DNA from 3 places in the Paenibacillus puldeungensis genome. Region 2 is predicted to be linked to each of the others. Evidence: predicted binding sites of a transcription regulator. Region 2 holds the regulator's gene; each other region holds the start of a gene.
The links. Region 2 encodes Rex, which represses fermentation and respiration genes when NADH is low (regulators of the CRP and FNR family bind a similar motif). Its sites were predicted from a motif close to TTGTGAAATATTTCACAA; they were not measured.
Positions count from the first base shown of each region.

Region 1: the regulator Rex is predicted to act here: its motif matches at 2,001-2,018, upstream of ACFQ3W_RS03815 (flavocytochrome c).
Region 3: the regulator Rex is predicted to act here: its motif matches at 1,107-1,124, upstream of ACFQ3W_RS08600 (phosphoketolase family protein).

Region 1 covers NZ_JBHTLM010000002.1:240,432-243,700, reverse strand. Annotated here, with positions in the region: gene ACFQ3W_RS03815 (flavocytochrome c) at 332-1,852, opposite strand; gene splB (spore photoproduct lyase) at 2,115-3,140, opposite strand.
Region 2 covers NZ_JBHTLM010000020.1:30,439-33,707, reverse strand. Annotated here, with positions in the region: gene ACFQ3W_RS21045 (amidohydrolase) at 1-1,140, opposite strand, end outside; gene ACFQ3W_RS21040 (redox-sensing transcriptional repressor Rex) at 1,130-1,807, opposite strand; gene dinG (ATP-dependent DNA helicase DinG) at 1,817-3,269, opposite strand, start outside.
Region 3 covers NZ_JBHTLM010000005.1:9,750-13,018, forward strand. Annotated here, with positions in the region: gene ACFQ3W_RS08600 (phosphoketolase family protein) at 1-1,071, opposite strand, end outside; gene ACFQ3W_RS08605 (GntR family transcriptional regulator) at 1,615-2,340, opposite strand; gene ACFQ3W_RS08610 (DUF2785 domain-containing protein) at 2,508-3,269, opposite strand, start outside.

The DNA of each region.
Region 1 (3,269 bases), on a different contig from region 2:
GAAATGGCCTTATTTAAGGGAAAGTGAGGTCTTTACCCTAAATAGGGGAATTTTATGGTCCTATTATTTGCCGTAAGCGTCAAAAAGGCTGTTTTCGTGGAAGCCGCGGTGGAATAGGGCCATTTTTTACCCCTAATATTATTGAAAAGAGGCCATTTGGTAAAAATAAGGCCATAAATTCCCCCTATTTTTCTGTTTGCCTAAGTTCGACCGAAGCCGCCTTTGGCTAGGTATGAAAAAAACTGCACCTCCAATGCTAGACAACATCTAACAATAGAGGTGCAGTTCATTTCAAACGATATTAAATTAGCGTTATGCACTAACGCATATCTTATTTTGCTGCTTTAACGAATTCAGCTGCTTTGTCGCCTGCTTGATATCCGAAGATTACGATATCAGCAACCGAGTTACCGCCGATCCGGTTTTGGCCGTGCAATCCGCCAGTTACTTCACCAGCTGCATACAAGCCTGGGATTGCTTTTCCTTCTTTAGTCAGAACTTCCGTGTTCGTGTTGATTTTCACGCCGCCCATGGTGTAGTGGATCCCTGGAGCGATCTTGGTAGCATAGAATGGGCCTTGGGACAAATCGTGGTCCATACCGGTTGATCTGCCAAATTTCCAGTCATTTTTTTGTTTAACAGCGATATTCCATGCTTTCATGGTGTAGTTAAGCTGCTTAGCAGGAACACCCATTTTCTTAGCCAATTCTTCAATCGTTTTGCCTTCTACAATCAAGCCCATTTTTTGATATTGGGCGATCGCTTTTACGCGGTCTTTCACGCCGGAATCAAATACAATCCAAGCATATTTCTTAGGAAGTGCATTGATGGCTGCAGTAACATTGTCTCGAGTATCCATTTCATTGTGGAAACGTTTAGCATCGCCGTATACAAGAATTCCACCCTCACCGCGAACAGCTTCGCCGATCAGGTACGATTTAGCTTGGTTGACTGTCGGGTGAACTTGGATTTGATCCATATCAACCGTGTAACCGCCAGCTTTTTCGATCATTGTGATGCCGTCGCCAGTGCTGCCTGGTTGGTTAGTAGTAACATAACCTTTCAGGTCTGGTCTATATTTGGTCATCATATCAAAGTTAGCGCCGAAACCGCCAGTTGCTACGATGACAGCATTTGCAGAGATTACTTTTTCATCTTTTTTGTCGAAAACGACTTTAACGCCGGTTACTTTACCGTCTTTTTGCGCAATTTCTTTAACATCCGCATTTACGAACAGCGGAATGTTATTTTTGTGCACATTTTCAACCAAACCTTTAACAAGGTATCCACCTACTGCGGAACCATCTGTAGGACGGTGCGTACGTTTCACACTCATACCGCCGGTAATCGTCAGGTTGTCCAAACGAATGCCGATGGAATCGAGCCAGTCGATGGCTGCTGCGGAATGGTCAACGAAATAACGAAGAAGATCTTTGTCGTTCGTGCCTTTACCGCCTTTAAGTGTTTCATCATAGAAAAGATCATTGCTGTCTTTAATGCCTTGCTCTTTTTGGAATTTCGATTCAGAAGCATTCATACCGGAAGAAGACTTGTTGGTATTCCCGCCGGCCGTTTCCATTTTTTCAAAAATAACTGGGTTCATGCCTTTTGCTTTGGCTTCGATCGCCGCAGTCATCCCTGCGCCGCCTGCACCAACGATGATGACGTCATATTTGTCCTTGAGTTGATCAAGTGGTGTGTACTCAGATTTCGATGCCCCGGAAACGGCTTCCGTTTTCGGTTGTTCTTTCGTCGTACTGCCCTCGCTCAAATATTTCCCGTTGCCGCAGCCCGAGATCACAAGCGCAAAGGACATGATGAGAATTAGTGCTGTTGCTACGTTCTTTTTCATGGTTTACCCCCCACTAATTAATTGATTCCCCTTCTTCTGAACTAAAAAAACCGACAAAAAAGCAGGGCGTAATTCAGGATACCCCCGACTTGTAATGTTTTTCTCTTTAGTTCTCGCATACTATTATATATAGTGCCTCTTTTATTTATTGTGAAGTTTTTCACATCAATAACTACAATTTCCCCTGGCAGATCATAACCTACGGTTTATTCCGTCTGCCAGAGGGAGATCGCTCGGGGTAAATTGTGAGGAGGCCTGTCACTTAAACAAAATACTCAATCCGGGCCTTGGGAAAATGCTCTTGAATCACCTGCTGAAAAAGCTTCTGAAACTCCTCGACCGTTTCCGCTTTGTATACGTATTTAAACCTGCCGTACCTTCCCCACTTCAGCTGCCGGTCCTCCTCTTCCATATCCAGCTTCGTTTTAGGATAGCGTTTTAGAATTGTACTTTTGGCGACTTTGGTGAAACGGTGCTGAATCAGTTCGAAAGTCAAATCCACGATATCGATATCCTTCAATCGGTCATGCAACTTCGTAATAAGCTCCATATATCCGTCCTGCCATCCTTCATATTTCATGATAGGAGCAATAATGAAACCTAACGGATATCCCGCTTCTGCTACCCGCCCTGCTGCCTCGATCCGCTCCTCGAAGCTAGAGGTAGCCGGTTCAAAGTTTCGAATGACATAGTCGGAATTAATCGAAAAACGAATTCGCGTATTCCCTCCGTGGTGAACATCCAACAAGGAGTCGATATTCGCAAATTTGGTCACAAACCGCAGATGTCCAAAATCCTGCTCGGCCATAAACTCGATATATTTCCGTAAAGCTCCGGTCAAATGCTCCAGCGATACCGGGTCTCCTGTACACGCCGCCTCGAAATGGGTGATGTCCGGTTTTCGCTCCTCAATGTACTGTGCAGCTCTGTCTAAAATCTCGTCCAGATTTACGTAAATTCGGATATACGGCTTGGAGCTCATCGTAGTTTGCAGGTAGCAATAATGGCAATGTCCCGCGCAGCCTGTTGCCAGGGGAATAGCAAACTCAGCTGATGGCTTGGACGTGTCGAAGTCAAGCGTTTTCCGTACCCCGACGACCAGCGTCCGTTTGGCGTTGCGATATTTTTCCGTTTCGGTTTCCCCTGGGATGCTGGTGACCCGGTTGTGCGAAGTTGTCATTTTGATTGGGGTCCCCACGCTTTCAAAATGGGTATAAAGGTTCGCTCCCAGCGGATAATTTAAAGCGTCCGGCTCAAAGAATACCAGGTCAGGATCAAATCGTTGCAAAGCATACGCCCCCCATTTTTAAAATAGATGGGCCTTATTATTTGTTGCAGGTTGCAGTTACTATTCCTATTAAAATGGAGGACCCTTGTGAGCAATACAGATGGGCTTGCCAGACGATCGCATAGTGTT
Region 2 (3,269 bases):
GTCCGTTTTCGGCAGAAAATGAGCTTGCTCCGTATTCAGCGCGATGAAATCCGCCTTCATCCCAGCAGCCAGCCTGCCTGTGTTTTGCATGAAGAGCGATTTCGCTCCATACTCCGTTCCCATTTTGAGAGCTTCTAATGCTGGAACTGCGGTAGGATCGCCGGAAACACCCTTATGAATCAGAGCAGCCAACCTGATCTCCTCAAACATGTCGAGATTGTTGTTGCTCGCAGCGCCATCCGTGCCCAGTGAAACAACGACCCCTTTGCTTAATAGCTCCGGAACACGAGCCACACCGCTGGCCAGTTTCAGGTTGCTACCCGGATTATGCGAGACGGCAACATGATGTGCAGCTAACACGTAAATTTCCTCGTCCGTCAAATGCACGGCGTGCGCCAGCAAAGTTGGACGCGAGAACATCCCAAGTTTGCGCAGATGCTCTACAGGCCGAGCCCCATAGTCCTTGACATTCTGCTCTACTTCCGCAAGCGTCTCCGACATATGCGTATGCATTGGAAGATCCAGATCATGTGCCACCTGAACAAATTTCTCGATGTAGTCAGGCGGGCAGGTGTAAGGAGCGTGCGGCGAGATCATAGTCGTGATCCGTCCATCCGCTTTACCGTGCCAATCGCGGGCGAAACGGATAGCCTCCTGCAGCTTCTGATCCTGAACTTCAGGAGGACAAAGGCCGATCACCCCTCGCGTCAATACGGCGCGAATCCCCGATTCTTCAACGACCTTAGCCACTTGGTCCATATGGTCATACATGTCGAGGAACGTCGTTGTTCCGCCTTTGAGCATTTCCAGTACGGACAATGCTGTTCCGGCATAAACATCTGCCCCCGTAAACTTGGCTTCCATCGGCCACATCTTTTCCTGCAGCCAATTTTGAAGCACCATATCATCTCCGTATCCACGAAGAAGAGACATCGCCGCATGGCCATGCGTATTTACGAGCCCAGGCAGGAACAGCAATCCTTTGCCATCAAATGTTTCGGCCCCTTCTACGCCTTCCGGGCGCTGTTCACCAATGTAAGTGATCGTATCCCCTTCCACAAGCATATATCCGCGAACGATGGTACAATCTTCCTTTAACACGGCAAACGTACCATTCTTAATCAACCACTTACGACTCATAACTTACCGGTTCCTTTCCATCCTCCAAATAATAAGCCAAGCTTAACAAATCCGTTGTAAAGTCAGCCGCATGGATTCGAACTTCCGGCGGAACCTTTAATACCGTCGGTGCAAAATTCAAGATAGCTCTAATTCCAGCCTCAACCAATTGATCAGCAACGCGTTGAGCCTCAAAATCCGGGACTGTAATAATTCCGATGCGGATGTTATTAGCCTTGACCATGTCGCCTAGATCATCGATGGGCTGAATCGTAATATTGTTAATTTGCTTGCCGATCTTCTCAGGCGAAGCGTCAAAAACGGCCACGATCTTCATGTTATCTTTTAAGTATGCATTATAGTTAGATAGTGCTTGACCAAGATTACCAGCACCCACCAAAGCAACATTGATTTGCTGGTCTAAATTCAAAATTTCTTGAATTTTCTCGATCAGATAAGCGACATCGTATCCAATGCCTTTTCGCCCGAAATCGCCGAAATAAGCGAGATCCTTACGAATTTGCGCCGGATTGAGGTCCAGCTTCTGGCCAAGTTCTTGCGAAGAAACCGTAGGTACCTCGCGGCGGCTCAGTTCATTCAGAAAACGCAGGTATACCGGCAATCTGCGAACGACAGCATCCGAAATTTTTTCTGATTTCATACTTTGTTTCCCCCTATTCTGGCGCAAGATTGAGGACTATGATTGTTCCTCAGGATTCAACCATTCCGATATGCGTGGAACCATTTGACCAAGCGGCATATGCTCCATCTTCGGACCTGGCAAAGAGTATAGAAAATATTTTCCGTAATATGATTCCAAGATGCGCGTATCATACACGATCACGATTCCCCGATCCTGTGAGGTACGGACGAGTCGTCCAAATCCTTGCTTAAAACGAATGACAGCCTGAGGCACTGACAGCTTCATAAAAGGATTTTTCTTCTCCTTCTGCAGCCGTTCGCTCTTTGCCTCCACAAGTGGATGATTCGGCGGCTGAAAAGGTAGACGTACAATCGCTAAGCTCGTTAAAGCCTCACCGGGAATATCTACTCCTTCCCAGAAGCTGCTCGTTCCGAGCAATACCGAAGCATCCTGTCCCTGAAACCGACGGGTCAGCTTCGTACGGCTGCCGCTGTCCATGCCTTGTCCTATGACGGTGATCCCTTCCGCGGACAGCAGCTCCTTTAGTGGGTCGTAAACCTGGCGGAGCATGCGGTAAGACGTAAACAGTACGAGCATGCGTCCCTTCGTGGCGATGGCTGTATCCGCCAACGACCGAACCAGCGTGGTGACGAAGTGATCATCACCAACGCTTCCTTTGACGCTAGGAAAATCCCTCGGAATGACCAGCAATGCCTGATCCCGGTAGTTAAACGGTGACGGCAGCATCGAGGTGATCAACCGATCCTCGGAGGCCGCTTCCTGCAGCCCCAATTGCTCGATCATGTACTGAAACGATTTGTCAACCGATAAAGTTGCCGAGGTCATGACCACGCTTTTCTTACTGTCGAAAAAATACTCCTTCAGTTGGGCGCTCACATCAATGGGAACAGCATACATTTGCAAAGACCGGCTGCGATAGTTTCCGTTACCCTCCATCCAATAGACGGTATCTTCGCCATCTAATTTCATGAAGAAGCGCAACGCCTCGCGTTCGGTTCCCAAGTCCTTAAGCAAACCGCTGATGTCGGTCAGCAAGCTTTCCGATCCGATATCGTCCTGCTCTTCCCTGATTTGACTGAGCAGGCGTTCTCCTTTGCGCAGCACGTCCCCAAGCGAGACATAAATTTGGTTCTCCAGCGCAGCCAGCGTGTCCCAATCCTTCGGCTTCTTATGCGGCAGCAGCCGAAAAACGAATTGACCAGGATCTCCAGGCGCAGCATCACTGCGTTCCGGCATAAGCGTGAACAGCAACTCGTTTAGCTTGTCCCAGGTCTCTTTCACATCTACAAGCGTAGGATAAAAGCTGTCAATAACGGAGCACCACTCAGCCGACTTTTCGTTTACCGAGCTTTGCAACTGGATACGCAAATTCGGAAACTGGCCTGTCTTACTATCTTTGAATAGGCGGGTTAAGGTGTGAATGACTGTAAAATACTTCATATTAATCCCTAAATGTTTGCCCGCCACATCCTCCAGGTGATGTGCT
Region 3 (3,269 bases), on a different contig from region 2:
TGTAGGCAGAATTTCAGCGATTTCCGGCAGCAGACGGCCGTTCTCGTCGAACAATTCCTCCGGTCTGTAACTGTTCAGCCATTCGAGCAGAGCAGGTGCGTGCTCCATATGTTTTTGGTCCACTGGAATCGGCACCTGATGGGCACGGAAAGAGCCTTCGTTTGGTACGCCGTCCCATTCCTTTGGACCCGTCCAGCCTTTTGGAGAACGGAATACGAGCATCGGCCATACTGGGCGAGTAGCATCGTTGTTTTCGCGTGCATTCTTTTGGATCGCAGCAATTTTCTCGATGATCGTATCGAGCGTTTTTGCCATCTCTGGGTGCATCAGTTCAGCTTCTTCGCCTTCGACAAAGAATGGCTCCCAGCCCAAGCCTCTAAAGTACTCCGTCATTTCTTCGTGAGTTTGACGGGACAAAATCGTTGGGTTGCTGATTTTAAATCCGTTCAAGTGCAGAATCGGCAATACGGCGCCGTCTGTGATCGGGTTAATGAAGCGGTTGGAGAACCAAGAAGCTGCTAAAGGACCGGTTTCTGCCTCGCCATCCCCTACAACAACAGCGGAGATCAAATTCGGTTTATCCAAAATAGCGCCTACGCCGTGAGACAGGGAGTAACCCAGCTCGCCGCCTTCATGGATCGATCCTGGAGTTTCAGGAGCAGCATGAGAAGCGACTCCGCCCGGGAAGGAGAATTGCTTGAACAATTTCTTCATCCCTTGCAGGTCTTGCGTAATTTGCGGATAGATTTCTGTGTAGGTTCCGTCCAGATAGGAGTTCGAAACCATAACTTGGCCGCCGTGACCAGGGCCTTCAATATAGAACATATCCAAATCATATTTCGTGATAACGCGATTCAAGTGTGCATAAATGAAGTTTTGGCCTGGAATGGTGCCCCAGTGACCGATCGGTTTTACTTTGATATCAGAATCCTTAAGCGGTTCGCGAAGCAAAGGGTTATCCTTCAAATAAAGCTGTCCTACCGAGATGTAGTTCGTTGCCCGCCAGTAAGCGTCAAGCTTAGCCAAATATGTTTTCGAGGAATAGTCAACTTGCGTAGCCGGAAATACCATTTCTCATCCACTCCTTAATTTTGTCTCTTTATCGTTTGTGAATATTTTCACCTATGTATATATCATAACGACTTTTTCACCAAATTGATACGGTCCAATTTTGTTAAATAGTGAACATAATATGAAAATTGGTCAGGTCTAGTCTGAATTTAATCCATTATTTTGTAATTAGATAAACATATGGCAGCATTTCACACTGCAAGTTTGCCCTTGTCACACATTTTATGGTCAGCATTATGTATGCTCCCATGAATGCGGATGTATGCACCGGTTATGCGGATGTACGCGATTCCGTCTAACGAACTCAATAAGCGCTAATTCCCTGATTTCACTCATTTTGCTAATCTAACGAACTCAGTAGCGTTTATTGCAGTCAAATTGGCGTTTTGAGCCACCTTTATTGGCAAATAGGAACGCTGGAGTTCGTTAGCCAACCAAATCTGCTGTTTTTAATGCAATAGCGCTTATTAGATTCGTTAGAATCTCCGACATACTTAGAATATGGGCAAAAAAAATAAGACCGAAAATTTCTTTTCAGTCTTATCAGGATTGCACCGAGACGAACGTATTGAATTTCAAATATTTGTAGTGGAGCCGCATATGTGAGAATTCGAACGGCGTTCCGTTATCCAAAAAGAAAATACCTTCCATTATTCCCACCGGCTCGTTTTCTTTCAGGTGCAGCAGCTCTCGATCCTCACCGTTGGACGGTTCCGCAAAAATGGACAAGAACGACTTGGTTACGGCCAGGTTGTGCGCATCTTGCAAATAATTGAAAATCGAACCCTCGATAATCGTTTGGTTCAGATTCTGGACGATCTTGATCGGAATGTAGCCCGTCTCAATCATAAACGGCTCATCGTCAAACAGGCGCAGGCGGATGATTTTATACACAAAATCATGGGGCTCCAGGAACAGGTCCCGCTGCAACTCCTCCGTTGGCGGAATGACCTCGAAGCTCAGCACCTTGATCTTGGGCTTTTTGCCATCCATGTGGAAGTTGTCGGTGACGCCCAGGTTGGAGCCTTCGTAATTAAAAACGGATTCGTTTTTTATATATAAAGGGTTGATGAAGGTACCGGACCCGCGCTTTTTGAAAATAATGCCGTCGTTCTCCATTTTCGTCAGTGCGCGTTTGATCGAACTGCGGCTCACCTGGTAGGTTTCGCTCAGACTGCGCTCATCGGGTAATCTCATATTGTCGAAGCGACCGGCGAATATTTTCTCTTTCAGGTCATCGATAATTTGTTTATATAATAACTGCGCCATGTTTTGCTCCTTTACAGCCTCATTCTAGTCAATCGCTTCATCTATATTAACATAAGTCGGGAGCGCTTTTGACATTCTTCGCGATCAATATCATTCTACCCCTTTTTGAAGTTAGCGAGTAGTGATACCTTTGCGTCAATTTTGAGGATTAGAGGGCATTTTTCGCCTTATCGGAACCTATTGAGTGCAGCTTCGGCGGTGAATAGGGCAGCTTGAATCGACTCCTCCTGCTGATCATGTCCTCCTCGGAAATAAAGGCAGCGGATAAAATTTTTACAGTTGATTCGTGAAATGTACTGACTGCGGTTTCCCGGCCCACCGTCGCACACCGCCAAACCAGCGAGCCAGCTGGCAAGCTCTGCAGCAGGAAGCAAAGTCTTGCGGCTCATTGTATCCACGATATTGGCGATCCGCTCATCTTCCTCATTGTTAAAAACATGCTTCCCGTTCTGCAGCTTCCCTTGGATCACGACAAGGATCTCCCGCTGCACTGCGGCATCGCTCTCCGGGCACTGTGCCAGTTCATCGAGCGCATCCGCTCCATGAGCGGCGCTGTGCGCCCATCCTCCCTCGGACAAATAACCGCGCAGGTCATTTTCCTCCCGGTAATAACGGAGCAACGACTGCTTAAGATGCAGGAACTCCGCCGGCTCCAGGAAAGGCTGCTTTCGGTGGCGTTCCATAATCAACGCGATGGGCAGAACCGAAAAAGCCCGAGTAAATACAGTCTCATCACCTTCGCTGCCGATTTGGTAGAACAGGTGCTGCTCATCCAGCAATACGGCCAGTAGGCTGCGAAGCTCCATCTCCGTGAAAAAGCCCTGTAGATGAATCCAATGATAGAAGGTCGAATAGATCAGCTCATCCCGCAGCTCCGGGTCCGGATCACCAATATATTGCACCATCTGCGTGACGAACTCCTGGTGCCG